DNA from 2 places in the Providencia rettgeri genome. Region 2 is predicted to be linked to the other one. Evidence: predicted binding sites of a transcription regulator. Region 2 holds the regulator's gene; the other holds the start of a gene.
The links. Region 2 encodes PhoB, which activates phosphate uptake and scavenging genes when phosphate is short. Its sites were predicted from a motif close to CTGTCATAAAACTGNCNNAT; they were not measured.
Positions count from the first base shown of each region.

Region 1: the regulator PhoB is predicted to act here: its motif matches at 11,981-12,000, upstream of pstS (phosphate ABC transporter substrate-binding protein PstS).

Region 1 covers NZ_CP163512.1:3,863,076-3,878,409, reverse strand. The annotation lists gene hemN (oxygen-independent coproporphyrinogen III oxidase) at 1-1,317, opposite strand, end outside; gene yihI (Der GTPase-activating protein YihI) at 1,523-2,035, opposite strand; gene AB6N04_RS17820 (NCS2 family permease) at 2,434-3,768, opposite strand; gene AB6N04_RS17815 (amino acid ABC transporter permease) at 3,948-4,700, opposite strand; gene AB6N04_RS17810 (amino acid ABC transporter permease) at 4,702-5,454, opposite strand; gene AB6N04_RS17805 (ABC transporter substrate-binding protein) at 5,567-6,406, opposite strand; gene phoU (phosphate signaling complex protein PhoU) at 7,347-8,060, opposite strand; gene pstB (phosphate ABC transporter ATP-binding protein PstB) at 8,074-8,850, opposite strand; gene pstA (phosphate ABC transporter permease PstA) at 8,888-9,769, opposite strand; gene pstC (phosphate ABC transporter permease PstC) at 9,771-10,727, opposite strand; gene pstS (phosphate ABC transporter substrate-binding protein PstS) at 10,837-11,880, opposite strand; gene envZ (two-component system sensor histidine kinase EnvZ) at 12,286-13,617, opposite strand; gene ompR (two-component system response regulator OmpR) at 13,614-14,333, opposite strand; gene greB (transcription elongation factor GreB) at 14,448-14,933, opposite strand; gene AB6N04_RS17760 (Tex family protein) at 15,103-15,334, shown strand, end outside.
Region 2 covers NZ_CP163512.1:26,410-41,743, reverse strand. The annotation lists gene secD (protein translocase subunit SecD) at 1-1,148, opposite strand, end outside; gene yajC (preprotein translocase subunit YajC) at 1,175-1,507, opposite strand; gene tgt (tRNA guanosine(34) transglycosylase Tgt) at 1,643-2,770, opposite strand; gene queA (tRNA preQ1(34) S-adenosylmethionine ribosyltransferase-isomerase QueA) at 2,860-3,930, opposite strand; gene AB6N04_RS00135 (ACP phosphodiesterase) at 4,271-4,870, shown strand; gene AB6N04_RS00130 (peroxiredoxin C) at 5,095-5,697, shown strand; gene AB6N04_RS00125 (hypothetical protein) at 5,896-6,516, shown strand; gene ggt (gamma-glutamyltransferase) at 6,726-8,492, shown strand; gene brnQ (branched-chain amino acid transport system II carrier protein) at 8,769-10,094, opposite strand; gene phoR (phosphate regulon sensor histidine kinase PhoR) at 10,587-11,897, opposite strand; gene phoB (phosphate regulon transcriptional regulator PhoB) at 11,921-12,610, opposite strand; gene sbcD (exonuclease subunit SbcD) at 12,847-14,067, shown strand; gene AB6N04_RS00095 (AAA family ATPase) at 14,069-15,334, shown strand, end outside.

The sequences.
Region 1 (15,334 bases), 510 kb from region 2:
ACACATACACACATTACGAATTAACAAACGTCCGCGCGGTGTGACTTTAATACCCGTTTCACTGACTTCCACCAGCCCATCTTCTGCCATTGGCTTTAACAATTCCAAATCTTCTTTAAAATAAGATTTAAAATCAATTGAATATATCGCTTCAATTTGTGCAAAATCCAGTTGGAAATTACAGATTAATGTTTTGATCACATCACGACGCAGGCAGTCATCATCGGTTAACACTAAGCCTCGCCATAAGGCGTGCCCTTGTTCTTCCACTTGCGCATAGTAAGTTTTTAAGTCTTTCTGATTCTGTGCGTAGTTGTCCCCTAACATACTGATCGCCGACACACCTAACCCTAAAAGATCGCAATCCCCTTGTGTGGTATAACCTTGGAAATTACGGTGTAAAATTCCTTCACGCTGTGCCACGGCCAACTCATCTTCAGGGCGAGCAAAGTGATCCATTCCAATAAACTGATAGCCACCTTTTGTTAAATTCGCGATCGTCTCTTGTAAAATATCGAGTTTCTGCTCTGCACTTGGTAAATCAGCATCTTTGATCTTGCGCTGGGCAGCAAATAAGTTTGGTAAGTGAGCGTAATTAAACACGCTTAAACGGTCTGGCGATAATTCAGCCACTTTCTTCAACGTAAAAGCAAAGCTTTCAGGGGTCTGTTTTGGCAAACCATAGATCAGATCAATGCTGGTTGACGTAAAACCGATTTCTTTCGCGCGTTTTATCAAAGCAAAGATAAACTCTTCATCTTGTTCTCGGTTTACCAACACCTGCACTTCTTTATTGAAATCCTGCACCCCCATACTCAGGCGATTAAAGCCTTCGCTGCGCAAATGGTCAATCATATCTAATTCGATTTCCCGCGGATCTACCTCAATAGACATTTCCGCAGTAGGTGCAAAATGAAAATGTTTTTTTAATAAACCGACCAAATGGCTGACTTGTGCTTTATCGAGATAAGTCGGTGTACCGCCCCCCCAATGCATTTGCGTCACGGTACGATTTTTTAATAAAGATGCGCGTTGAATAATTTCTTTTTCAATAACTTTTAAATATTCATCTGCTTTATGCTTTTGCCGAGTTACGAGCTTATTGCAACCACAGAAGTAGCAGAGTTTATGGCAAAAAGGAATGTGCACATATAGAGATAACGGACGTTCAGGATAACGTGCTGTTGCGCTTATAAACGCTTGTTCATCATAGTGTTGATTAAATTCTAGGGCGGTTGGGTATGATGTATACCGCGGCCCTGAATAGTTATATTTTTGAATGAGAGAAAGATCCCAAACAATATTTTGCTCTGACATAACATTCCTCAATTGACCAAAATCTCAAACCATAACAATGGGTTGCACCTTATTTAATTGTTATTTGGTGAGCGTGAAAGTTTCACAACTTAAATAATATTATAAATATGTTAGCGAAAAGAGACTTGATGCAACATCAAAGAAAAGTGTGTTTGTTGGAAAAATAGACGCATCCCTCATTTGTGCGAGGGATGGTTAAACGACGTTATTTGCTTTTTAGGATGCGCATAATATCATCTAATTTATCTTCGTCTTCTTCCTCTTCTTCGGCATATTCAATGCCTAGGATATTCATCAGTTCATCAATACGGTCTAAGCACGTATCAATATATTTTTGTTCTTCCGCACTCACCGTTTCGCCGTCTTCTAAGCGTGCAAGTAGGCTATCTAAACGGTCATCACTTTCTAATAGTTCTAATTCTTTTTCAGGCGACAGTTTTTCTTTAATAGTAGGCTGTTTTTTCTCTACAACAGGCTTAGTGATTTGTTTGTCATCCACAATTAAAGGGACAGGTTTTTTACTGCCTAAGCGCGGATCAACTGAGACATTTTGCCCGCCACTTTGCTTATTAGATGTTTGTATCTCATAGCGACTGCCTGCTTTATGACCACGACGTTTTTTCTCACGTTTACGTTCACGGCCTTCCGCATTTAATTCTTCTTTGGTTTTACGGTATTTTTTCTTTGGCTTAACTGCCGGTTTTTTGGGTGCATTCATGGTCTGATACCTTGGTAAAGTCAGTTTCTGCTGCGAAATCTAGCAGGATCCCATAAAGGGGGAAAGCACTAGTTTGCAATTTCAGTGGATTTTTTTATTCCACCCTGCCTTCGCAATAGTACTTTATTGATTATACCTTAAATAATCTGTGTTGCATGCAGAGGGATTCGAATAGAAAAAAGAGAAATGATTAACCCATTAGATGACTTTAAAAAATGGGTGCTGCTAAACAAGATATACTGAGTAATATTCTAGAGAATTCCAACACGCTAAATAATTCGAACTGTGGTTAGTCGCCAAACGAGGTTTTCTCGAAGAACATACACCAGTATGTGCTCCGAGTAACCATGTGTAGACAACAACGCCACAGCTCGAAGTATGACGAGTATCCGAGCATTTTAAGCGTCGACTAGGATCATTTTTAGCAAGAACATCCCCGCAACTAAAATCACACATAGCCCCAGATCACGCCAGCGCCCTGTGCCGATTTTCATCGCACAGTACGCAATAAACCCTAACGCAATCCCTTCGGTAATCGAGAAACTAAACGGCATCATCACTGCCGTAATAAACGCAGGCACCGATTCGGTTAAATCGTCCCATTTAACGCGAGTTAGACTTGATGTCATCAAGACCCCCACGTAAATCAAAGCCCCTGCGGTTGCATAAGTCGGAACCATACCTGCCAGTGGTGAGACAAACATGGTCAGTAGGAATAAGATCCCAACAACAACAGCAGTTAACCCCGTGCGCCCACCGACTGAAACCCCCGACGAACTTTCAATATAAGCCGTTACCGATGAGGTTCCCATTGCCGAACCCGTAACAGAACTTAAACTATCAACGTACAGGGCTTGCTTCATTCGAGGGAAAGTCCCCCGTTCATTGGTGATCCCTGCTTTGTCAGTAACCCCGATCATGGTGCCTGATGAGTCAAACAAGTTGACTAACATAAAAGCAAAAATCACACCGGATAGCGCTAAATCCAGTGAATTAGCAAAATCCACTTGCCCAACCACGCTGGTGATACTCGGTGGCATAGAGAAAATACCTGTAAATTTCACATCCCCCAGAGCCAGCCCAATTAAGGTGGTCACCGCAATTGACACTAACACCGCTGCGTGAATATTACGCGCGGCTAAGATAGCGATAATAAAAAAGCCCAGTGCACCTAACCACACGTTATGGTGTGTCAAATTACCAATAGACACCAATGTGTCTGGGTTTGCCACGATAATACCAGAGTTCTTTAGCCCCATCATCGCGATAAATAGACCAATACCGCTAGTGATCCCCACACGCAGACTCAAAGGGATATTCGCAATAATCCAATAACGAATACGGAATAATGTCAGGATAAACAAGCCAACTGCGCCCCAAAAAACAGCACCCATTGCCACTTGCCATGAATAACCCATTGCACCAACCACCACAAATGCAAAGAAGGCATTGAGCCCCATCGCCGGTGCAACTGCAATTGGTAGGTTAGCCAGTAAGCCCATCAAAATACTGCCTATAGCGGCAATCAAACACGTGGTGACAAACACCGCGTTGATATCCATGCCCGCAATTGACAAAATTTGTGGGTTAACAAAGACGATATACACCATCGTCAGGAAGGTCGTGAAGCCAGCAACAACTTCAGTTCGTGCTGTTGTGCCGTGTTCTTGTAATTTAAAAACACGCTGAAACAAGCTCTGCGATTGTGCCGAGCTAGAAGATTGATTACTCATTAGATATGGCGCCTAAAAAAAGTTTTTTTCGCCCTATACTACAATTAAAAATCACAAAAGAAAACGATTGCGTAAAATTCCACAAGCAGAATGTCCTAACTAACTGATACAACGCGGTGAATTAAAATAAGAATAAAATGAAAAGTAAAAGAAGGGCGGTATAAAAACCGCCAGCAAATTTAGGATAGCGCCAATAATTTTTGTCTACGCCAAAATAATAAGCCGCGTTTTGCCGCCAACTTATGCGGGTCATTTTGTGCACTGAGTTTTTTTGCAGCCACATTGGCAATAATTTCCACTGCAAAGCACATCACAAAATAGATAAACGCCACGAAAAGGAAAACTTCGAGCGGATAAACCATTTCACGGTTATTCACTTGAGTCGCCAAGAAAGACAACTCCGCTACACCAACAACATAGGCCAATGAAGTGTCTTTAATCAGCGCAACCCATTGGTTAATAAACGATGGAACCATCATTCGCAATGCTTGGGGCAACACAATATTCCACAGTACCTGCCAACGGCTAAACCCAAGGGATAACCCTGCCTGCCACTGCCCTTTTCCTATCGCCAAGATCCCCGCTTTTACGGCATGCGCCAAATAAGCCGACGTGATCAAGGCTAACGCGCACACAACTGTGGTGATCCCCGGGATCTCGGTGCCTAATAATATTGGCAACAAGAAATAGGTCCAAAATATCAGCATAATAACGGGAATTGCACGGAAAAAACCTAATACTGCCGCAAACAAGTTAACCCAAAAACCCCTTAACATCGCTAGAGCAATACCGCCTAAGGTGCCTAAAACAATCGACGCCGCCCCAGCGAATAAACTAATCACAAGTGTTAATGCAGCCCCTTCTAAAGGCCCATTAGGAAAAGTACCAAACAGTAAATATTGCCAATTTTGTTCGATCACTGAAAAATCCATGCTATATCCCCTGAGCCAAGTTACGTTGTAGACGCCATTGTCCCCAACCTTCCATTAACGCAATAATCGCGATATACAGCACTGTTGCAATCCCAAATGCGGTGAAAGTTTGCAACGTTTGGCTGTCTACTTGGCGAGACACATAAGATAGCTCCGCGACACCAATCGCCATAGTTAACGAGGAGTTTTTCACGACATTCATATATTGACCGAGTAACGGTGGCATGGCGATTTTGACCGCCTGAGGTAATACCACTAGTTTCATGGCTTGCCATGAGGTCAGTCCCAGAGCGAATGCGGCATATTTTTGCCCTTGACGTACACCGCGGATCCCCGCACGAATTTCTTCAGCAATAAATGGGACAGTGTATAACGTTAATCCAATAAAACCGGCTAAAAACTCAAAGGAAGGCCAGGCAACCGTTAGCCCTAGAATAACAATTTCATGGGGAGTATTTAGCCATTCCATCGCCGCAGAAGGAAGAATTTCCCCCGAGGCGAAATACCAGAAAAATAACTGCACCAACAAAGGCGTGTTTCTAAAAATAGAAATATAGATACTCACTCCCCAACGCAGAGGAGCTATCTGGCTATCCTTTGCTGATGCAACTAAAAAGCCTAAAAAGGTAGCGGCAATAATGGTGCAAACAGATATCCAGACGGTTAAAACAAAACCATAACCAAACCATTCAAGGTACTGCGGCGCTAATAAATGCGCAGACCAAAAATCACCACTAACAAATTTCTCAAACATAGTTCACGACCTATTTCTTTCACGTCCTGTGATTAAAAACTGACCCCGTATAACCAAGAACCCCGCACAGTGTGCAGGGTTTCAACTTACTGAGTACTTATACCATTACCGATTAAGACTGTGGTTGCTGCTCACTCAGTGGGGCAAATTTGAAATCTCCCCGAGGCTGTGCCGCTTTAGTGTCTGGACCAAACCAACGGTTATAAATCACTTGCGCTTTACCGTCTTTTTCCAGTTTCAATAGGGTTTCGTTCACGTTTTCAATTAAACGCGTTTCACCTTTACTCGCAGCCAGCGCTTGATACTCTTTGGTTAAGCTAAACGGTGATATTTCAAAATCCGCTTTCACTTTCTCTGGCAAGTTACCTAATAAGCCAACCAATTTTGCATCGTCTTGCGTAATCGCTTGGACATTACCGTTACGTAGCGCAGCGAATGCTTGCGGAGTATCATCATACGAAATCACTTTAGTATCAGGGAAACGTTCACGCAGCGTTACTTCTTGTACGGTACCTTTGTCTGCACCAATACGCAGAGGTTTGATATCGTCAGGGGTTTTTAATACGCCTTTGCGAGCAATAAATTTTTGCCCCGTTGCGAAATCAGGGATTGAAAAATCAACCTGTTTTGCTCGTTCATCGGTGATCGTGAAGTTCGCACCAATCAGGTCAACTTTACCTGAGGTCAGCAATGGAATACGGTTTGCAGGATTCGTTGGGCGCAGTTCCAGTTTTACGCCTAAACCATCAGCGATTTCCTGTGCGATATCAACGTCATAACCTGCTAGTTTTTTAGTCTGTGGGTCTATAAAACCAAACGGTGGGTTACTATCAAATACGGAAATACGGATCACACCCGCTTGTTTAATATCATCTAATTTATCTGCGCTAGCGACATTCGCTGTCAGCGCCAAACCTGTAAGTAAAACAGTCGTTAGAATACGAGCTTTCATTGAATACCTCTGGCGGTAAATTTATGTAAATCGACCATCACAAGCTATCAACTATCTCTTAGCACTTGAAATAATATTAAATAATATATTTATAACTAAATGGAATAATGAAAGAGTGGATTTATTCACTTCACGAAAAATTAACTGTAAGTAGTGAGCAAAGTAAGAGTTAAAAGTTAAAAGCAATTTTCTAAATAGTTTTTGCTATAGCAATGCGTCGATTGAAGCTATCTTGGGGTGCATACACAAGTATGTGGCTCGAATTGCTAAGACCAGAGGATAAGGCCACAGCTTGAAACCTAACGGGATTAATACGCTAAATAGTTCGTGTTGTGGCTAGGCGGCAAGCAAGGGTATCTCGGGGAGCATACACAAGTATGTGGCTCGAATTGCTAAGACCAGAGGACAACACCACAGCTTAAAACCTAACGGGATTAATACGCTAAATAGTTCGTGTTGTGGCTAGGCGGCAAGCAAGGGTATCTCGGGGAGCATACACAAGTATGTGGCTCGAATTGCTAAGACCAGAGGATAAGGCCACAGCTTGAAACCTAACGGGATTAATACGCTAAATAGTTCGTGTTGTGGCTAGGCGGCAAGCAAGGGTATCTCGGGGAGCATACATCAGTATGTGACCCGAATTGCTAAGACCAGAGGATAAGGCCACAGCTTGAAACCTAACGGGATTAATACTCTAAATAGTTCGTGTTGTGGCTAGGCGGCAAGCAAGGGTATCTCGGGGAGCATACATCAGTATGTGACCCGAATTGCTAAGACCAGAGGATAAGGCCACAGCTTGAAACCTAACGGGATTAATACTCTAAATAGTTCGTGTTGTGGCTAGGCGGCAAGCAAGGGTATCTCGGGGAGCATACATCAGTATGTGACCCGAGTAGCCGAGCGAAGCCAACACCGCCACAGCACGAAATATGACGAGTATTTATTTGTTAGTGAGCATTTTCTCAAGATTATCCCCACCCACATGTCGGAAATCCTGCCCCTTCACATAGTAGAAAATAAACTCACAGATATTTTGGCAGCGGTCGCCGATACGTTCTATTGAACGGGCACAGAACAGCGCCGTTAATACGCTTGGAATTGTGCGCGGGTCTTCCATCATATAGGTCATTAGCTGACGGACAATTCCTTCATACTCTTGATCAACTTTTTCGTCTTCACGGTAAATACGAATCGCTTCTTCGAGATCCATGCGTGCAAACGCATCCAGCACATCATGCAGCATTTGCACTGTGTGACGACCTAGTGATTCTAAACTAACCAAAAGGGGCTGATGTTGCTGCGAAAATTTCTCCAATGCGGTTTGGCAGATTTTATCCGCAACGTCACCAATCCTTTCCAATTCTGCGATGGTTTTTGAAATGGCCATAATCAGACGTAAGTCACTCGCCGTTGGCTGGCGCTTGGCGATAATTTTGACGCACTCTTCATCAATCGCCACTTCCATCATATTAACTTTATGATCATTTTCGATAACTTCGCGCGCTAGGGCTTCATCCTGGTTATGCATCGCCGTAATGGCTTTGGTGAGCTGTTCTTCAACCAGCCCCCCCATCGTCATTAATTCAGTATGGATATGTTCCAGTTCCGCATTGAACTGCCCAGATATATGTTTATTGTGATTCAGCGTATCCATCGTCGGCTCCATATCAACCGTAGCGGCCAGTAATATAATCTTCAGTTTGCTTCATTTCTGGGGTGGTGAACATTTTATCGGTATGATTAAACTCAACCAATTCACCTAAATACATAAATGCCGTGTAATCAGAACAGCGTGCCGCCTGTTGCATGTTGTGGGTAACAATCACGACGGTATACTCTGATTTTAATTCACTGATTAACTCTTCAATACGCCCCGTGGAAATGGGGTCCAATGCTGAACAGGGTTCATCCAATAATAAAACCTCTGGACGAATGGCAATACCGCGCGCAATGCACAGGCGCTGTTGCTGACCACCGGATAAGCTGTAACCGCTTTGGTGCAGTTTATCTTTGGTTTCATTCCACAACGCCGCTTTGGTTAATGCCCACTGCACGCGCTCATCCATTTCCACACGAGATAATTTTTCAAATAAACGCACGCCAAATGCAATGTTGTCATAGATAGACATCGGGAATGGCGTTGGCTTTTGGAATACCATTCCGACTTTTGCACGTAATAGGGCAATATCTTGTTTGTCAGTCAGAATATTTTGACCATCCAATAAGATTTCGCCTTCCGCACGTTGTTCGCCGTACAGTTCATACATTTTATTAAATGTACGTAATAACGTGGATTTACCACAACCTGATGGGCCGATAAATGCTGTCACTTTATTTTTTTCAATGTCTAAAGAGATATTCTTCAGTGCGTGAAACTTTCCATAATAGAAATTGAGGTCACGGACTTTAATTTTACTGTTTGCAATTTCGTTTGCATTAATCATGGTTACTTTCTCTCTAAATCTTTATTTATCCGGGCGCTTAGTGTTTTTTCTGTGCAAACACAACGCGGGCAATGATGTTAATCAGCAGGACGCACAAGGTGATTAACAGCACCCCTGCCCATGCAAGTTCTTGCCATTCGGAGAATGGGCTCATTGCAAATTTGAAGATAGTCACAGGTAAGTTAGCAATGGGTTCGCTCATATCTGTACTCCAGAACTGGTTCGACAGTGAAGTAAACAGGAGCGGTGCAGTTTCCCCCGCGATACGCGCAATTGCTAGCAAGATCCCTGTAATAATCCCGGATACAGATGCTTTTAGCGTAATCGATAAAATCATTTTCCATTTTGGCGTGCCAAGTGCATAAGCCGCTTCACGCAAGCTATCAGGTACCAGCTTCAGCATATTTTCAGTGGTACGAATAACGATAGGAATTTGCAACAGTGCCAATGCGATTACACCCGCCCATCCAGAAAAGTGTTGCATTTGTGCGACCACAATGGTGTACACAAACAGGCCAACAACAATAGATGGTGCTGATAACAAAATGTCGTTAATAAAGCGAGTTACTGAGGCTAACCATGATTTACGACCGTATTCTGCTAAGTAGATCCCCGCTAAAATGCCTAAAGGTGTACCAATCACCGTTGCCCATAGGATCAATAAACCACTCCCGACGATAGCATTCGCTAAACCACCGCCTGCGGTATTTGGGGGAGGCGTCATTTCGGTAAATAGATTGAGGGACATGCCATCAATCCCTTTGGTCACCGTCGAAAATAAAATCCACACTAACCAGAACAGCCCAAATACCATGGTCAACATTGAGATAAGCAACGCTATTCTATTAACTTGGCGACGCCATGCTTGGCGGCGGGCGCGCTCTTTCTCATTGACAATAAAAGGTTGAGATTCTGACATATTAACGCCCCTCATTCTTCGCTAGACGCATGACCATCAACTTGGAAATCGCCAACACAATAAACGTGATGACAAACAGGATAAGTCCAAGTTCCATCAGCGCTGAAGTATGTAAGCCGCTTTCAGCTTCGGCAAACTCATTCGCCAGTGCAGAGGTAATACTGTTTCCTGGCATAAAGAGGGATGCGCTATCGAGTTGGTATGTATTACCAATCACAAAGGTTACCGCCATGGTTTCACCCAATGCACGTCCTAACCCTAACATTACCCCACCGATGACCCCATTTCGGGTATACGGCAGTACGATATTCCAAATCACTTCCCATGTGGTACAGCCAATCCCGTAGGCTGACTCTTTCATCATCACAGGGGTCTGTTCAAAGACATCCCGCATAACAGACGCAATATACGGAATGATCATAATCGCAAGGATAACCCCTGCGGCTAAAATACCTATTCCGAATGCGGGACCGGAGAATAATTCACCGACAATCGGGACACTCGACATCACGTTGCCGACAGGTTCTTGAAAGTATTCTGCAAATAGTGGTGCAAAAACGAATAGCCCCCACATCCCGTAAACGATACTGGGAATGGCAGCGAGTAATTCAATTGCAATCCCTAATGGACGTTTTAGCCAGTTGGGCGCAAGTTCAGTTAAGAATAGTGCAATACCGAAACTGACAGGGACAGCGATAATCAGAGCGATTAACGAGGTAACAATGGTGCCGTAAATGGGTACAAGGGCACCAAATTGTTCCGCTGGAGCATCCCACTCTTTGGTCCATAAAAACGAAAACCCAAATTTCTGCATACTTGGCCAAGATGCAAAAATAAGGGAAATAATAATGCCACCAAGCATTAACAAAGTGATTAGCGCGGCAATCTTTACCAGTGCACCAAAAATGACATCACCTGATTTGCTGGGAGCTCTAAATGCCGTTGTTTTTTCGGCCATGCGCTTTGTTCTCTTTCCATTCCTACATGTTTTGTAGGATTGCGTTACAACAATGAGCGGGTAAGCCCTGTTCCTCAGCACTTACCCGCCATTTCCAACCCGAGGTACATTAGAATAATGCTTTACCTTGGCTATCTTTAATTTCTGTTTTCCATGCTGCACGAACGGCTGTTACCACTTCTGGAGGTAAAACGGCGTAATCCAGAGCTTCCGCTTGTTTACCGCCTTTATCGTACGCCCAGTTGTAGAAGTCGAGAACCGCTTTGCCTTTTTCCGCATTGGCTTGTTCTTTATGGACTAAAATAAACGTCGTTGATGTGATTGGCCATGCATTTGCACCATTACGGTTAGTCAAGTCTTGAGCAAACGACTTCGACCAATCAACTTTTTTCGCTGCTGCACTGAAACTTTCACCAGTAGGTGACACCGCTTCACCATCCGCAGAAACTAGCTTAGTATACGCAAGATTATTTTGTTTTGCGTAAGCATATTCAACATAACCGATAGAGCCTGGTAGACGCTGTACGAATGCCGCAACACCGTCATTACCTTTACCCCCTACGCTGTTTTTCGGCCAGTTAACGGTTGAACCCGCACCAATTTCATCTTTCCAATTTGTGTTCACTTTTGATAAGTAGCTGGTAAAGACGAATGTTGTACCTGAGCCGTCAGAGCGTCTTACCACTGCGATTGCTTGGTCTGGTAAATTAACTTTCGGGTTTAATTTTGCAATAGCTGGGTCATTCCATTTAGTGATTTTACCTAAATAGATATCACCTAATGTATTACCATCTAAGGTTAATTGACCTGATTCGATACCTTTGACGTTAACTGCCAATACCACACCACCGATAACGGTAGGGAATTGGAACAGACCATCTTCTTTGAGTTTTTCATCCGTCAATGGCGCATCAGATGCACCGAAATCAACGGTTTTTGCATTGATTTGTTTTACACCACCAGAAGAACCGATCCCCTGATAGTTTACTTTATTACCTGTTTCTTTCTGATAAGAGTCTGCCCACTTTGCATAAACTGGAGCAGGGAAGGTCGCGCCAGCTCCGGTCAGGCTGGTAGCAGCAAAAGAAGACATTGCGGTCAGAGATAAAGTTGCTGCCAATACGCTTGCTAAGGTGGTACGCGTCATTTTCATAATCCCTCCGGGGATGTATAGAAACAATCAAGTATAAAATTGTTGGGTGTATGTCACGGTAGGAAAAATAGGACAATTTAGTTACGACAACATGTCGTTTTTATGACAGTTTTATGACAATTGATTATTTTTTCACTGAAGGTAAGGTAGAACTCGGAAGGATAAAAATAAAAACACAGTAAATTCAATAGAATAAAGGGAGATTACATCAATATATGCTTGAAAAAGAAAAATGACAGGCTGTCATAAAAGCGAAAATTTTTTTCCTACAACCATAAAGTCATACTCAAAACAATTTGTGTCACAGCCGACAACGCGGCGGTGCAAAGTGTGAAGCGTAAAGGGATAGCTCAAAATAGTTCAAGTTATAGGCAACCCCCCTACAACTTAAACTATGACGAGATATCAATCTTCTTTCTCTTTTAGAGGGAGCAACGCTCTAATCGCAAATCCCCCCCGTTCGCTTTTATGGATCTCAATGCTCCCTTCATGAGCATCTACAATACGGCGAATAATTGCCAGCCCCAAGCCTGTTCCTTTGTTGCTTCGCGCTTTTTCGCCTTGCACAAACGGTTGGAATAAGCGGTGGATATCTTCGTCTTTAATACCTGCGCCGTCGTCTTCCACTTGGAACCACACAAAATCCTCAGTTTTCCCACTGCTCACTTTGATCCAGCCATTTCCATAGCGATAAGCGTTCACAATCATATTGGTGATTGCACGCTTAATGGCCAGTGGATTGCCGTTAACAATCATTGAGCCCGGTTCTAACGCCGTTTCAATTTCGCCGACCACGTTACTTTCTGCATTGACGGCTTCCATTAGAATCGCGTTGAGGTCACAGAATTCCATGTCCATCTCTTGCCCTGTTTTCAGGTAAGACATGAATTGACCGATAATCGCATCACACTCTTCAATATCTTTATTGATAGACTCTGCCAGATAGCTGTCTTCTGGACTCATCATTTCTGTGGCTAAACGAATACGGGTTAATGGTGTTCTTAGGTCATGGCTGACCCCTGCCATTAAAATAGTTCGGTCATTTTCAAGGGTTTTGATCCCGGCGGCCATGTGGTTAAAAGACCGAATTGCAGCTCTAACTTCAGTGGCCCCCTTTTCTTGCATCGGGGGCAAGACAAAGCCTTTTCCTACCTCCCCTGCGTGGTATTCCAATTCAAGCAATGGCTTGTTTTGATAACGAATATACAGCCACACTCCGGCAAAAATAGTAAGGAAAATCGTTAAGGTATACCGAAAAACAAGGGAAAACTGGTTTTGACCGATTTCAGTTAGAGGAACTCGAACCCAGATATCAGGGGCGAGGTACGACGTTAACCACAAAATCGGGTATTCACGCCCGAGTTCAAGGTGAACATTCGCCTTACCCCCTAAGTATTGTGACATGTGCTCGCTCAGAAAATCATACTCTTTGGCCCAATTCAGCCCTTCTTCCATTGCCGCTGAATGGGCATAGAACGTAATACCCAATTCATTATAGATTTTCTTACGCAACGCGGGAGAGACCCGCACTGAGGTTCCATCTTGCAGAACCATTTTCTCGGTCATCAATGTTCTTACTTCGTACGCAAGGACTTTATTGAATTGTTGTAAGCTTGGCATCACAACAAAATTCAATACCACCATGTAACTGGTCACTAAGCTCGCGAACAGCAACGCTACAAATAAGAATAACGAACGAGAAAATGTACTACGTCGTGAGAACCTCAGTCGCTTCATGCTTTACTTCCATCTGGAACAAACACGTAGCCCAAGCCCCAAACCGTTTGAATATAACGTGGGTGCGCAGGGTCTTCTTCAACCATGCGGCGCAGGCGCGAAATCTGAACGTCGATAGAACGTTCCATCGCACTGTACTCGCGGCCTCTCGCTAAGCTCATTAGCTTGTCACGAGATAACGGTTCCCTTGGATAAGAAACCAATACTTTTAGTACCGCAAACTCACCACTGGTCAATGGCATATTTTCATCACCTTGGAACATTTCACGGGTTCCAAGGTTCAGTTTAAATTTACCGAAGGTAATGATTGCATCATCTTGAGATGGTGCCCCTGGTAATTCATTCGCTTGACGACGTAATACGGCGCGAATACGTGCAAGCAATTCACGTGGGTTGAATGGTTTTGGAATATAATCATCCGCACCAATTTCTAAACCAACGATACGGTCAACTTCCTCACCTTTAGCCGTAACCATAATGATAGGGATAGGGTTATTTTGGCTACGTAAACGACGGCAAATTGATAAACCATCTTCACCTGGAAGCATTAAATCTAACACAATCAGATGAATAGATTCCCTCGTCAGGATCCGGTCCATTTGTTCAGCGTTCGCAGCACTCCTTACCTGAAAGCCTTGTTCAGTGAGGTAACGCTCCAGCAGTGCACGTAAACGCATATCATCATCGACGACAAGAACTTTATAACTTTCCTGCATTTTGTAGCCCTCAAGATGTGCATCTTTCAAATTATTGTTTTAAATGTGAACAAAAACACGTTTAATGTTCACTAATTTACCATTAACCATAGATTTAATGAATCATTTTACGCTTCAGACGGTTAGTGGCTTATAGCTTATTTCTAAAATAAAATAGGTTACTATCCCGCCCGGCGTATTCACCGTGATTTCATCATCAACCTGCTTACCAATCAGGGCCCGTGCTACAGGAGAGTCAATTGAAATCCATTGTTTTGCCGGGTTGAACTCATCTGCACCAACTATGCGGAATATTCTGATATTTTCATTATCATCTTCAAGTTTAACCCATGCGCCAAAAAAGACACGGCCTTCTTGGCGAGGATCTGGCTCGATAATCCTGAGTTGATCTAGCCTTTTGGATAAAAAACGAATGCGTCGGTCTATCTCACGCAACCTTTTTTTCCCATAAATATATTCTGCGTTTTCTGAACGATCTCCTTGTGCCGCAGCTTCTGACACGGATTGAGTCACTCTAGGTCGTTCTTCTTTCCACAGATACTTTAGCTCTTGGTCGAGTGCGTCCCAACCCTCACGCGTTATTAATAGACTTTTCGCCATAACCTTAGAATATTAGTCAATAAATACAACAATTATAATATTTTATAGAACATAATCTGAGACTTTCCTACCAATAGACCCAAATTCAGTCTGGAAATTCTCGCTACCACCAAGTATAACAGTGCAGTAAATTTTTTAACTGTTCTTTCAGTAGGTATTTAAACACGACATGAATGAAACTCTAAGCCAAATTATTGCAACTGAACTGCATGCCCAACCGAAACAGGTTTTTTCAGCCATCACGTTATTGGATGAAGGCAATACTGTCCCGTTTATCGCGCGTTACCGTAAAGAGGTTACCGGAGGGTTGGACGATACTCAGCTTCGCCAGCTGGAAAGCCGCTTAGGGTACTTACGCGAACTGAACGACCGTAAACAGACCATTCTTAAATCCATTGAAG
Region 2 (15,334 bases):
CGACCTGCTGCGTCTTTTTTGCCGCTGTCTTTATATTCAACAAACAGCGTTGCCATCAGCTTATCTTGGTTATCACGTGTAAAGTCAGACATAATAGAACCACCTGAGCTATCAAGGCTGATACTCACTTGTGGCTGGCCGTTTTCATCTGCTTCTGATGTGGAGTCCGTGATATGGTCACCTGTTAAAATAACGCGTTTATACAGGACATACGGTGCCCCTTCACGGTCATATTTCACTTCAGAGTCACCCGGTACACGACCACTTTCCGCAGCCGATGAATCCACGCTGGTATTCACAAGGCGGAATTCTAATGTGGCTGTTGCCCCTAAGATTTCTTTAGCGCGCGCTGTATCTTGAATACCCGGTAACTCAACCACAATACGGTCTGCACCTTGGCGTTGAACTAAAGGTTCTGCAACACCTAATTGGTTTACACGGTTACGAATGATGGTAATGTTCTGAGAAACAGCATAATTACGCGCTTCACGTAAGCGCTCGTCGGTCATCACAGCGATCATCGTGTTGTCGCTGCCATCACTAAACACGAGGTCGGGATATTTACGTGCCAGTGCTTTTTCTGCTTGGCTACGATCGTCAGCGTTACGGAAACGTACTTCGACGCTGTAATCATTGCCTTTACGAATAGAAGAGTACGCAATGCCTTCTTGACGCAGGTCATTACGCAAACCATCCATGTTTTGTTCCTGCAATTTACCTAATGCAGTGTCCATATCAACTTCCATCAGGAAGTGAACCCCACCACGCAGGTCAAGACCCAGCTTCATTGGCTCACCGCCAATAGCTTCGAGCCACTTAGGCGTCGCAGGTGCAAGGTTTAATGCAACAACATACTGGTCACCCAGTGCATTCATGATGACTTCACGAGCACGTAATTGAACATCAGAGTTGTTGAATCGGGCTAAAATTGCCCCATTTTCTAGAGAGATAGACTTACTCTCAATTTTGTCATCTTGTAACGATTTTTGGACTTGGATCAGCGTTTGTTCATTGGCGGCGGTTCCCCGCACGCCAGTGATCTGAACAGCCGGATCCTCTCCATATAGGTTTGGAAGCGCATAAAGCAGACCGATGAGGATCGCAACGATCAACATCAGATACTTCCACAAAGGATAACGGTTTAGCACGGCAGTTCCCTTCGGGAAAATCAGAATTAAATTGCTTTCATTGTGCCTTTAGGTAAAACAGCAGCAACGAAATCACGTTTGATGGTTACTTCTGTGTTCTCACTCAGTTCAAGAACAACATAACCTGTTTCAGACACTTTAGTCACACGTCCGATTAAACCGCCAGTTGTTAAAACTTCATCACCTTTTGTGATAGATTCCATCAATTTACGGTGTTCTTTCGCACGTTTTTGCTGTGGACGCAAAATCATGAAATAGAAGATCAGCGCAAAAACAACAAGCATAATAACCATAGTGTATGGGCTACCCTGCGCTGGTGCACCTGCTGATGCCGCTGCTTCAGAAATAAAAAAACTCATTCAACTTTCCTCATTGTTTTATTGAAAGCAATTTTAAGTACAGACTTTAACTAATTCAGTGCGTTTATATTCGAAGTCTAACGAATAAACCAAGCTAACTATGCTACACAGGTTAGCGTGATTTCGCACTTAAATTCATTCGATATTTAACGAAGGTTCAGGTTTTCCAATCTTCTGATAGAAATCTTTAGCAAACTCGTCAAAATTACCATCTTCAATAGCTTGGCGGATCCCAGCCATTAAACGTTGATAATAACGTAAATTATGGATGGTATTAAGCCTTGCGCCAAGAATTTCATTACATTTATCAAGATGATGCAAGTAAGCACGGCTGTAATGACGACAAGTATAGCAATCACAATCAGCATCGAGTGTCGAGGTGTCTGATTTATACTTCGCATTACGAATTTTTACCACGCCGTTCGTGACAAATAAATGCCCATTTCGTGCATTTCGTGTTGGCATCACACAATCAAACATGTCAATACCACGACGAACGCCTTCCACTAAATCTTCAGGTTTACCAACCCCCATTAAATAGCGCGGTTTATCAGCCGGAATTTGTGGGCAAACATGCTCTAAAATACGGTGCATATCTTCTTTCGGTTCGCCAACAGCAAGACCGCCTACAGCGTAACCATCAAAGCCGATTTCCACCAGCCCCTTAACCGAAATATCACGTAAATCTTCGTAAACACTGCCTTGGATAATACCAAATAACGCATTTTTGTTGTTTAACTCGTCAAAACGTTGGCGGCTACGTGCCGCCCAACGCAGTGACATTTCCATTGATGTCTTTGCGTAGTCCCAATCCGCTGGATAAGGGGTACATTCGTCAAATATCATCACGATATCAGAACCGAGATCGTACTGGATTTCCATCGATTTTTCAGGGCTTAAGAAAACTTTTTCACCATTAATTGGGTTACGAAAATGGACGCCCTCTTCTTTAATTTTCCGCATCGCGCCAAGACTAAAGACTTGGAAACCGCCTGAGTCCGTTAAAATTGGCCCTTGCCATTGCATAAAGTCATGAAGATCACCATGTAACTTCATGACTTCTTGGCCTGGACGTAACCATAAGTGGAAAGTGTTACCTAACAAAATTTGAGCACCCGTTTCTTTTACTTCTTCAGGGGTCATCCCTTTTACGGTGCCGTAAGTGCCTACTGGCATAAATGCAGGGGTTTCCACCACACCGCGCTCAAACACTAAACGGCCGCGGCGTGCTTTGCCATCGGTCGTTTGTAATTCATATTTCACATTTGCCTCCAAACATCAGAAAAACAGTCTGATGTTATCGATTGTCTTCATTTGCTAAGCAAGCAGCTGATGCCACCGCTTATTACTGATTATTCGCCAATTTTCTCGAATTTGGCCTTCTCATTGGGAGTGATAAACATCGCATCACCATAGCTAAAGAAACGATATTTTTCCGCAACCGCTTCTTTATACGCATTCATTGTATTTTTATATCCAGCAAAAGCAGAAACCAACATGATGAGTGTCGATTCAGGCAGATGGAAGTTGGTGATCAGTGCATCAATCACTTTATATTCATAACCTGGATAAATAAAAATTTGGGTGTCATCAAAAAATGGAGCAATTAACGCATCTTGACTGGCTTTAGCCGCGCTTTCCAATGAACGAACAGAGGTTGTTCCCACTGCAACGACACGGTTACCCCGCGCTTTACAAGCCAATACCGCATCAACCACATCTTGTGGCACTTCCGCATATTCGGAATGCATAATGTGATCTTCGATAGTATCGACACGAACAGGTTGGAAAGTACCTGCACCAACATGTAAAGTCACAAACGCCATTTCAACGCCTTTTTGACGCAACGCTTCCAGTAACGGTTCATCAAAGTGCAAACCTGCCGTAGGTGCCGCCACGGCCCCCGGTTTTTCGCTATACACTGTTTGATATAGTTCTTTATCCGCCTCTTCATCAGGTCGGTCAATATAAGGAGGCAATGGCATATGACCAATTTGGTTCAAAATACTCAAAACATCCCGTTCATCATCAAAACGCAGTTCAAATAAAGCCCCGTGACGTGCCACCATGGTGGCTTTTACACTTTCATCTTCGCCCAGCAACAATTGCGCACCTTCTTTTGGTGCTTTTGATGCACGAACATGCGCTAATACGCGGTGTTCATCCAACATACGTTCAATGAGGACTTCAATTTTACCGCCACTCACTTTGCGACCAAACAGCCTTGCTGGGATCACACGGGTATTGTTGAATACCAGTAAATCCCCTTTCTCCAATTTTTCTAGAACATCCGTAAAAACACCATGCGTTAGCTGCCCCGATCCGCCATCCAGACTTAATAAACGACAAGCGCTACGCTCTGCCTGTGGATAGTGAGCAATCAGTTCTTCAGGTAATTCAAAAGTAAAATCAGAAACACGCATTGTATTGACATCAATCTAAAAAAAACAGGCGACTAGTCTAGTGCCGCACTGTCTTTGGCGCAAGAAATAAGCGCAAAATCGCACAAAAAAACACCATTATTTAACAAATATTTTGTTAGCAAAAAATTCTGTACACTATTTATCCATTCAATGAATGAATTATTTCTGCTTTTTCTTTTGTCTCTCTATGCCTATACCCCATAAGTCTTCTTGTTCTACTCGATAGATATACCCGATGAATTTCGAATTAGGGCAAGGCAGCCAGGGAATTGGTCACTAGGGTAAGTTTGTACAGCTAACACATCTATAATTTGAAAGGCATCGGGTATATGATAAAGGAATGAACTACCTAGCACATCTCCACTTAGCCCATCTCGCTAACAGCTCCTTACTTGGCAATATCATGGCTGACTACGTTCGCGGTAATCCTGCGGGCTTATACTCACCCGAGATTGTGGCGGGTATTTTTATGCACCGCGCAGTGGATAGAACGACAGATACGCACCCACTGGTTAAAGACGCCAAGGCTCTATTTCGTGAAGAATACCGTCGAGTCGCCCCTATTACATTAGATTTAGTCTGGGATCATTTTTTGTCGCTGCATTGGTCAACACTTGAGCCAGCCATTTCATTAACGGATTTTGTGCGTCATTGCCGAAAAACCATTGAGCCACAACTCTGTCATACCCCTGAAAAATTTCAGGAGTTAAATGAGTTTCTCTGGCCACAACAATGGTTAATCCGCTATGCAGATAAAAACTATATCGGAAAATCGCTCAATGGTATGGCGAAAAGAAGGCCAAAGCTAAGTGCACTAAGTGGTTCATTTAACGACTTTTTATCGCAGTACGATGCGCTAGAAAGCATTTTCTTTCAATTTTACCCACAAATGATGGTTAACGCGCTGCAACAAAATTTTGTCCAAGATGTCACAATATGAGCAAAGGATTAAATAAATGCTTGCACTTTGGCAAAATAAAACTATCTTATTGATATTAATTTATTAAATCAGTATAATTGATAGATAAAACCTATCACAATAATTGGTTTAAACATCTTTATTATCAAAAGATAATTTTTTATCCTTTTAGAAGTCTATGTCCGAAACGACGCACGTTTTGTGAAATGTTTCGGACAAAAAAATCAAACTCATAGGAGCAAATTATGGTTCTGGTAACACGTCAAGCCCCTGACTTTACTGCTGCTGCTGTTTTAGGTAACGGTGAAATCGTTGATAACTTCAACCTGAAAACCCACCTGAACGGCCGCCCAGCTGTGATCTTTTTCTGGCCAATGGACTTCACTTTCGTTTGTCCTTCAGAGCTGATTGCATTTGACCACCGTTATGAAGAATTCAAAAAACGTGGTGTTGAAGTTGTTGGTGTTTCTTTTGACTCTGAGTTTGTTCATAACGCATGGCGTAAAACCCCTGTAGATAACGGCGGTATCGGTGAAGTTAAATATCCGATGGTTGCTGATATCAAACGCGAAATCATGAAAGCTTACGGTATTGAACACCCAGAAGCAGGCGTTGCACTGCGTGGTTCTTTCCTAGTTGACAAAAACGGCGTTGTTCGTCACCAAGTGGTTAACGACCTCCCATTAGGCCGTAACATCGACGAAATGCTGCGTATGGTTGACGCACTGCAATTCCACGAAGAGCACGGTGACGTTTGCCCAGCTCAGTGGGAAAAAGGAAAAGAAGGTATGAATGCATCTCCAAAAGGCGTTGCTGACTACCTGACCAAAAACTCTGCAAAACTGTAATCAACTGATTTAGTTTTTCGTTAGCGGGCTTATTGCCCGCTTTTTTGTTTGATGCCTTTCTCTCTTAAGAAACATCCCAAACAACACCAAATATCCTCTTTATCATATCTCTCAGACTATAAACCATTCCTTATTTATATTACTGTTACAATTTGAATCATTTAATTACAAATAAATAACAGCGTTAGGTATAGGAAAATGAAATTAAAACTCATCACCTCAATCACTGTCATTAGTGCATTACTTGCAGGGTGCGATAACAGCCAGACCGCATCAGAAAGTAACTTCAAGAAATCGATTCAAGATTATCTGGATACTAAGAAAGCAATTTGTATCAATGTAGGCTCTATACCTGCGAGTTTTATCACAAAATTTAGCTATCGCAATATTGAACAGCTAGACACGTTAGTGGACGCCGGTTTGCTGGCAAAAAGCGAAAAACAAGTCTCTGTGAAAGATATGTGGAATGGCGAACAAACAGGAGATGGCGTCGAGTATACACTGACTAACGAAGGGCAAAAATTTTACGATGAAAAGCAAGCCCAATTTTCAGGTCGTGGCAGCTTCTGTACTGGTAAACTTGTCGTTAACCAAGTGACAAACTTCACTGAACCCGCAGAGCGTGGCGGGCAAAAAATCTCTATCGCCAACTATACACAAAAAATTGAAGATGTTGCTGCATGGGCAAAAAATGAAAAAGTGATCGCGGCTTATCCGCAAATTAAATCAGCACAAACACAAGCTGAACGTGCACAGCAAAGCCCTCTTGTTTTAACAAATAATGGTTGGGTTCATATCTCATTGTTTAATAAAAAATAATTATTTTATGGGCTCTTTATGAGCCCTTTTCCTACACGTTTTACATTTTCTCCTGTTCATAAATAACCCTACCCAGTTAACACTTCTTAACTCAAATATTCAACGTTCTATACTATTTTATGCTATACATTAAAAACACAAATAATTAACAAACTATTCATGTAATTAATTTGTGTTACCTCAAACCTGACCTTAACTGGGAGATACGAATGATCAAAACATCATTACGCCCTGCAACTTTATTACTTGCCTTATTATTTTCAAATCAACTCTTTGCAGCATCAGAACCTGCCGTTGAAGCTCAAAAAGGCATGGTCGTTTCATCTCAACACTTAGCCTCACAAATTGGTGCTGATATTCTTAAATCAGGCGGAAACGCCATAGATGCCGCAGTAGCGGTTGGCTATGCCCAAGCAGTTGTTAACCCGTGTTGTGGTAATATTGGTGGTGGCGGTTTTATGACCATTCACTTGGCTGACGGAAAGGATTTATTCATTAATTTTAGAGAAACAGCACCAGCCGCGGCAAGCGCAAATATGTATCTCGATAAAGACGGAAAACTGATTAAAGACGCGAGTTTATATGGCTACCTCGCTTCTGGTGTGCCGGGTACTGTAAAAGGTCTCGATTATGCATTAGAAAAATATGGCACAATGAGCCGCCAGCAAGTCATGGAACCTGCCATTAAGCTTGCAAGAGAAGGGTTTATCTTAACGCGTGCAGATACAGATGTACTGGATACTACGACTGAGCGCTTCAAACAAGACCCTGAAGTTGCGCGTATTTTTTTAAAACCTGACGGGAGTGCTTTCCAACCCGGCGATTTATTGGTACAAACCGATTTAGCCAATACCCTTGAAAAAATCGCCCAACAGGGTCCATCCGCTTTCTATGAAGGTGAAATTCCAAAAGTGGTAGAGGAAGCCTCAAAGAAAAACGGCGGCATACTTACCGCCAAAGATTTTGCTGACTACACTATCACAGATACAACACCAGTCAGCTGCACCTATAGAGGTTACCAATTTATCTCGGCTCCACCACCGAGCTCTGGCGGTGTAACTATCTGCCAAACCTTAAATATTTTAGAAGGTTACGACCTTAAAAAAATGGGTTTCAATTCTGCTGAGTATATTCATACCCTCACTGAAGCCATGCGCCACGCTTATATGGACAGAAATACTTTTCTTGGCGACCCTGAGTTTGTCGATAACCCAACAGAAAAGCTGTTAAGTAAAGCCTACGCTGAACAACTGCGTAAAGAGATCAAGCCAAACCAAGCCACACCTTCAACACAAGTTCAGCCGGGTATGGGGCCACACGAAAAACCGGAAACAACCCATTACTCCGTTGTCGATGAAAAAGGAAATGCGGTTTCAACCACCTATACAATTAATGGTCGATTTGGTTCCGTGGTTATCCCACCGGGAACAGGATTCTTCCTCAATGATGAAATGGACGATTTCACCACTAAAGTTGGAGAGAAAAACCTGTATGGTTTAGTGCAAGGTGAACGAAATTCTATTGCACCGGGTAAACGCCCACTCTCATCAATGAGCCCAACTATTGTCACCAAAGATGGTAAAGTGTTCTTGGTACTTGGCTCCCCTGGAGGATCGCGTATTATTTCTATCACATTGCAAACGGCGTTAAATATTATTGACCACGGAATGCCACCACAAGAAGCGGTAAATGCACCGCGCATTCACCACCAGTGGCTGCCTGATGAAGTGTACTATGAAGAGCGCGGTATCTCGAAAGATAGCTTAGCCCTTCTCGATAAGATGGGCTATAAGATGGTTGAGCAAACCCCTTGGGGAGCTGCTGAGCTGATTATGGTTGCCATTCCAGATGGGGCGGGGGTTAGCGCAAAATCTTCAGGTAATGACTCCGCAGTTTCTGGCAAAGTACGCGAAGGCTTTATTTACGGCTCTAACGATGTTCGCCGACCTGCGGGGAGCGCAGTTGGTGTTGATTAGCAACTAAATAAGTCACCCCGTCTTAATGACGGGGTCAGACTGCTGACAAACATAACATGTTTGGCGGCAGGTTGGATAGGTTTTGAAAAAATAAGGAAAATCAATACATTGATTTTCACCTGATAACACAAAGTGGGAAAAACCACGCTTTTATCCCACTTTGTCAACAACCTCATCCCGCCTTAATGACGGGGTGACTTGAGTTCACCAACGAAGAGAGATAAAACTGATTACTCTCTTCATCTTATTCGTTAAAAATTCAGTATATTAGCTTGATTACGCTTCTTTATGTTGCGCTGCTGGTGAGACGAACTTATCACAGATAATTGCGACGACCAGCACAACCAGTGTTGGTAATACCCAAACTAAATCTTGTTTATACAATGGCATCGCAGTCATCCATTCAGGGATATACCCTTTCAAATGCTCAGACGCTTTAACGGCACCAATTAAGCCAACCACAAAACTGACTAGCATGGTTGGTGCAATAACGACTGTTGGATTTTTCCACCATTTCAATGTGAAACTCAATAAAATCAGCACAATACAAGGTGGGTAGATTGACACTAACACAGGCAGTGAGACAGCAATTAACTTACTTAATCCTAAGTTTGAGATCACCATGGAGAAAATACCAAGGATCAACACCAGTTTACGGTAAGATATCGGCACATAGCGGCTAAAGAACTCCGCACAAGCACAGGTTAAGCCAACCGCGGTCACCATACAGGCCACAAAAATCAATACCGCAAGGAAGAAGCTACCGTAGCCACCGAAGGTATATTGTACGTAGATGTGCAGGATATCTGCGCCATCTTCTGGATTCGGGATCAGTGAACCGCTGTTTTCCCCCAGTTTGAACAGGGATAAATACACCAGCGTCAACAACACCCCAGCAATTAAGCCCGCCCACATCGTATAACGAGTGAGTAATGAAGAGTTTTCGATCCCCCGCGAACGCGCTGCATTTACGATAACAATACCAAACACCATCGCCCCGAGGGTATCCATCGTAAGGTAGCCGTTAATAAAACCATTAGAGAAGGCCATATCACGGTATTCTATCGTGGAAGGAATAGGATCACCTGCTGGCCACATTACTGCTGCGACACCTAAGATCGCCAACGCCAACATTTTAACGGGGGCCAAAATATGCCCGACGCTATCTAATAGCTTACCCGGATACAGTGAGATACCAATAACCAATATAAAGTAAATGGCACTATAGATAAGCAGTAACATATCAGATTCGCCACCAAATAACGGTGCGATCCCCACTTTATACGATACGGTAGCGGTTCTTGGTGTAGCAAAAAGCGGACCGACCGATAGGTAAGCAACAACAGCTAGCAACAAACCTGCTGTTTTACCTACAGGCGTACTCAGTGCTTCAATCCCGCCCCCCACTTTCGCTAATGCGATAACCGTTAATACAGGTAGCCCGACACCGGTCACTAAAAAGCCAAGTGCGGCGGTCCAAACTTGTTCCCCTGCCTGTAAGCCAACCATCGGTGGAAAAATGATATTTCCTGCCCCGACAAATAACGCAAAGGTCATAAAACCTAATGCGATGATATCTCTTGATGATAAACGATGAGCCATATTATGTTAATTTTTAGTAACGGAAATGGAAATTTACGGGCATGCACTTAGCAACCCTTTGAAATATATATAGCGAGATGGAATTCTGATAAACATACTGTTAACAATATAAAAAAGTATGCCTGTTTGCCTAAGACAAAACGAAAAATCAAAAAACAGAAAAAATCGCCAATAACTGACAACAAGTAGAACTTTTATAGGGCAAAAAGGCAATAGCAAACCCTAAAACAAGAAGAAATAACTAAACTAATTTTCAGAAGCAGTGATTACTTTCAGTAAAATCCCAATACTCGTTATATGATTTGTTCGAAAAATAATCAACCGTTCATTTTATCATTCACTTTTTTTGCTAACAGATAGGACATATGATTTTAAAATCATTAATTAATAGAATAATGTAAAAGCAATAATCCATTAATAGAATTAATACATAGAAGTAGAAGCAGAAACCACTCTATTAATAAATTGATTCTATTAATAAAGTGGAATTATTTAGGCTTTTTTCAGTTTTTTATCATCAACAATTAATACTGGCGGCAAGGTAAATGAAAACTCACTGCCTTTACCGACTTGGCTGGTCACGACTAGCTGACTGCTATGGTGTTGAACGGCGTGCTTCACAATGGCTAACCCAAGCCCTGTTCCCCCACCACCTTGCCGTGAACGAGCTTTATCTACACGGTAAAAACGCTCAGTTAAGCGAGGAAGGTGCTCCGAAGGGATCCCTGGTCCATTATCCTTCACACTAAACCGTGCACCATTACTGGTTCTTTGCCAATCAATACGAATTTTCGTCCCTTCAGGAGTATGGTTAATGGCGTTATACACTAAGTTTGCCACAGCACTACGTAATTGCTCTTCATTGCCGTGTACTTGCAGTGATTCATCGATATTAAACTCAAATTGCTGACGACCTTGACTTAAACCTATTGCCTCTTGCTCAATCATTTTGAGGATCACGGGAATGTTTACCTGTTCATCAAGGTTGATTTGCGGGGCAATTTCAATACGGGATAACTGCAAAAGCTGTTTAACTAAATTGTCCATCCGGTGAGTTTGCTCTTGCATAACGTTCAGCGCTTTTTTATTAACGGCAGGCATACCTTCTTGGTCATCCATCACCTCAAGATACCCTTGAATAACGGTAAGAGGCGTGCGCAGTTCATGGCTTACGTTAGCAAAAAAATCCCGCCGTGCTTTCTCCAAGCGACGTTTTTCAGTGACATCGCGCGCCACCATCAATAACTGCCCCTCGGTATAAGGCAAAATACGAAACTCAACAATTTCCCCGCTATTGAGCTCAATGGTTAATGCCCGGTCATAACTTTTGATTGAAAAGTAACGACTAAAATCAGGATAACGCAATAGATTGAAAATATGTTGACCGTTATCTTCTGGCCAGCGAAAACCTAGCAGCGCCTGCGCATGACGATTGCACCAGAAGATATTGCCTTCGGTAGTCATCATCACAACAGCATCAGGTAAGGATTCAGCGCCGCTACGAAAGCGTTTAATGAGTTGCCCTAATTCACGGCGACGTTTACGGTTACGCTGCTGCATCTGGTAAATACCGTAAAAAATCGGCTCCCACCCCCCTTTTCCCTCCGGTGGCAGCATACTTTTATCCAACCAAAGCCAATAAGACAGTTTCAGTAAGTTATAACTGTGCCACGCTAGGGCTGCCAACAATGAAATAACTAATAGCCAAGGCAAGTGCCCAATAAAAATGGACAAAATTAGCGCAGGTAAGATAAATAAAAACAGTCCCCAAATCAGCTGTTTAATCGATAAGCGTTCAAGCACGCATGTCTCTCCCCAGTTTGTCGTTAATAACGAACAGAGAAACGGTACCCTGTACCGCGTACTGTTTGCACCATTTTATCATGACCTTCAGTCTCTAGTGCTTTTCTTAAACGCCGAATATGTACATCCACCGTTCTATCTTCGACATAGACGTTCGCACCCCACACATAATTCAATAACTGCTCGCGACTATAAACACGTTCAGGATGCGTCATAAAGAAATGCAAAAGCTTATATTCGGTCGGCCCCATATCAATCGGGGTATCATTACTCGTCACACGGTGGGAAGTTGGGTCTAAGGTTAACCCATTCATTTCGATGATATCTTCCGTCGACATCGGTGAGATGCGACGTAAAATAGCTTTAACACGAGCAATTAACTCTTTCGGGGAAAACGGCTTAATTAAATAATCATCCGCACCGACTTCAAGGCCTTTTACACGATCTTCTTCTTCCCCACGAGCGGTTAACATCATCACAGGGACATCGCGAGTAGCGCTATCGCGCTTCATATGTTTAATCACTTGAAGCCCAGATCCACCGGGGATCATCCAATCCAATAAAACCAAATCAGGTAGAGGATCAACTAACTGTGCAATTGCGCTGTCATAATCGTCAGCTTCAATCGGCTGAAAACCATTCTGTTCTAATACAAAACAAACCATTTCTCGGATGGGCGCTTCATCTTCAACTACTAGAATGCGTCTTGCCATGATTGTTCCTGTAAAATAAGAGGACATTGTTAACGTGAACGCATTATGCGTCACTTTTATGACAGAATTATGAATACCTATCAGCAAAACAGATATTTCTCCTTATATTAGCGGGTAAATGTCATCTAAGTGAAATAATTCCGCCATAACACGAGAATATCACGAGGTTTTGATAGGATAAGGTATACTCAATTGCAGTAATTTATACCCTTCATTGAAGATAGGATTGATGGCTCATGCGCATTATTCACACCTCTGACTGGCACCTTGGTCAATACTTTTTTACGAAAAGCCGTGCCCCTGAGCACCAACACTTTTTAAATTGGTTAGTGAGCCAAGTCGAGCACTATCAGGTTGATGCCATCATCGTTGCTGGTGATATTTTTGATACAGGATCACCACCAAGCTATGCCCGTGAGTTATATAATAAATTTATAGTGGATTTACAAAAAACGGGTTGTCAGTTGGTCATATTAAGCGGTAACCACGATTCAGTATCTGTTCTGAATGAATCCAGTGCATTATTAAGCTACCTCAATACGCAGGTAGTTACCTCGGGTAGTGAACCGCATGTTATCACTCTACAGAATAAACAAGCTCAACCTATTGGGCTGGTATGTGCGATCCCTTTTTTACGCCCTCGGGATATCCAACTTAGCGTTGCTGGGCAAAGTATTGAAGAAAAACAACTTTCCCTACAAACCGCAATTCATGACTATTACCAATCTAGCTACCAATTGGCTCTCGAACAGCGTGAAGCGTTGGGCGTGGATATCCCGATTATTGTCACAGGGCACTTAACCGTCATTGGCGCAGAACTGACCGATTCCGTGCGCGATATTTATATCGGTACATTAGAGGCCTTCCCTTCAGGGGCATTTCCTCCAGCAGATTACATTGCCCTCGGTCATATACATCGACCTCAAGTTATTGGTGGGAAACAACATATTCGCTATTGCGGCTCCCCTATCGCGCTCAGCTTTGATGAAACTACCCAGCCAAAAAGCGTCTGTTTGGTGACTTTTTCAGGCAGTGCATTAACTGAAATTACCCCATTAGCGATCCCTGTTATTCAGCCGCTACAAACCATCAAAGGATCATTAAAAGAGATAGAGCAGCAAATAAATACATGGAAGGACTACCAAGGGGAAAATGCGGTTTGGTTAGATATTGAAGTGGCCTCTCAAGATTATCTGGCAGACATTCAACAGCGCATCGAAGCGTTAACTCAGTCTCTTCCCGTTGAAGTGGTGTTGCTGCGTCGAGCGAGAAAACAAAGACAAGGACAAAACCTTGCGCTAGCCAACGAAACGCTAAATGAATTAACCGTAAAAGACGTTTTCTTGCGCCGCCTTAGCGAAGAAAACCTTGAAGATCCTGAGCGTGAACAGCGTCTCGTTCAACTTTTCCAGCAGTCCTATGACGCATTACGCCACGAGCAAGGGGAAGGTAATTAATATGAAAATCTTAAGCTTACGTCTAAAAAATATTAACTCCCTCAAAGGCGAATGGAAAATTGACTTTACGGAAGAACCGTTTGCCAGTCAGGGGCTATTTGCCATCACAGGCGCGACAGGGGCGGGGAAAACCACCTTATTAGATGCAATTTGTCTGGCTTTATACCATCGCACACCACGGTTAGATTCAATTTCCGCAAGTCAAAATGAATTAATGACACGCCATACGGGCGAGTGCCTTGCGGAAGTCGAGTTTGAAGTCAAAGGCACGGCATACCGTGCATTCTGGAGTCAACGCCGTGCAGGCAATAAAGCAGATGGCAACTTACAACCACCAAAAGCGGAACTTGCTCAAGTAGCTGATGGCAAAATTATAACTGTGAAAGTGTCTGAAATCCGCGACCAAATTGCCAAAATTACAGGGTTAGACTTTGGGCGCTTTACCAAGTCGATTTTGTTGTCACAAGGGGACTTCGCTGCTTTTTTAAATGCCTCAGAAAAAGAGCGCGCAGATTTACTCGAAGAAATTACCGGCACAGAAATCTATAGCCAGATTTCAAAATCTATTTTTAATCAGCACAAGCAAGCGAAAACCGATTTAGATTTACTTAAAGCTAGGGCGCAAAGTATTAACTTACTGACAGAATCGGAACACCAAGCACTGGTTGAACAACTCAATACATTAATTAAACAAGAAACCGAAATAAAACAAAAGCGCACACAACATCAACACGAACTCAATTGGTGGCAACAGCACCGCCAACTCACAGTGCGGGTTCAGTCACTGGATAATGAACTGAAAAATGCGCAAATTGCATACCAAGCCGCACAGCCTCAACTGAAAAAGCTATCGGAGAGTGAGCCCGCAGAATCTCTGCGCCCGCTTTGGCAAGATATTGAACGCCTACAACGGCAACTTTCTGAATACACAGAAAAACAACAGCAGTTGCAACTTAATCTGCAACAGCAACAAGCTGAACGAATTCCCCTGCAAGCTGCCCTTATCCAATCACAGGATGACTATCGCCAACATATTGATTTTGTAAAACAACAAAATCAACTGATTGAAGAAGTCGTTCGCCCTCTTGATAACCAAATATCACAATTGACGCAGCAACAATATGAATTAAAACAACAAGTCGCAGATAAACAAACGGCTTTTGAGGAAAAGCAGCGATGGGTAAATGAAACACAAAACCAAATCCAGCAAGGGACTGCTCAACTTAATCAGCTAAATATATTTTTACAAGAAAAACAAAAAGAGGGT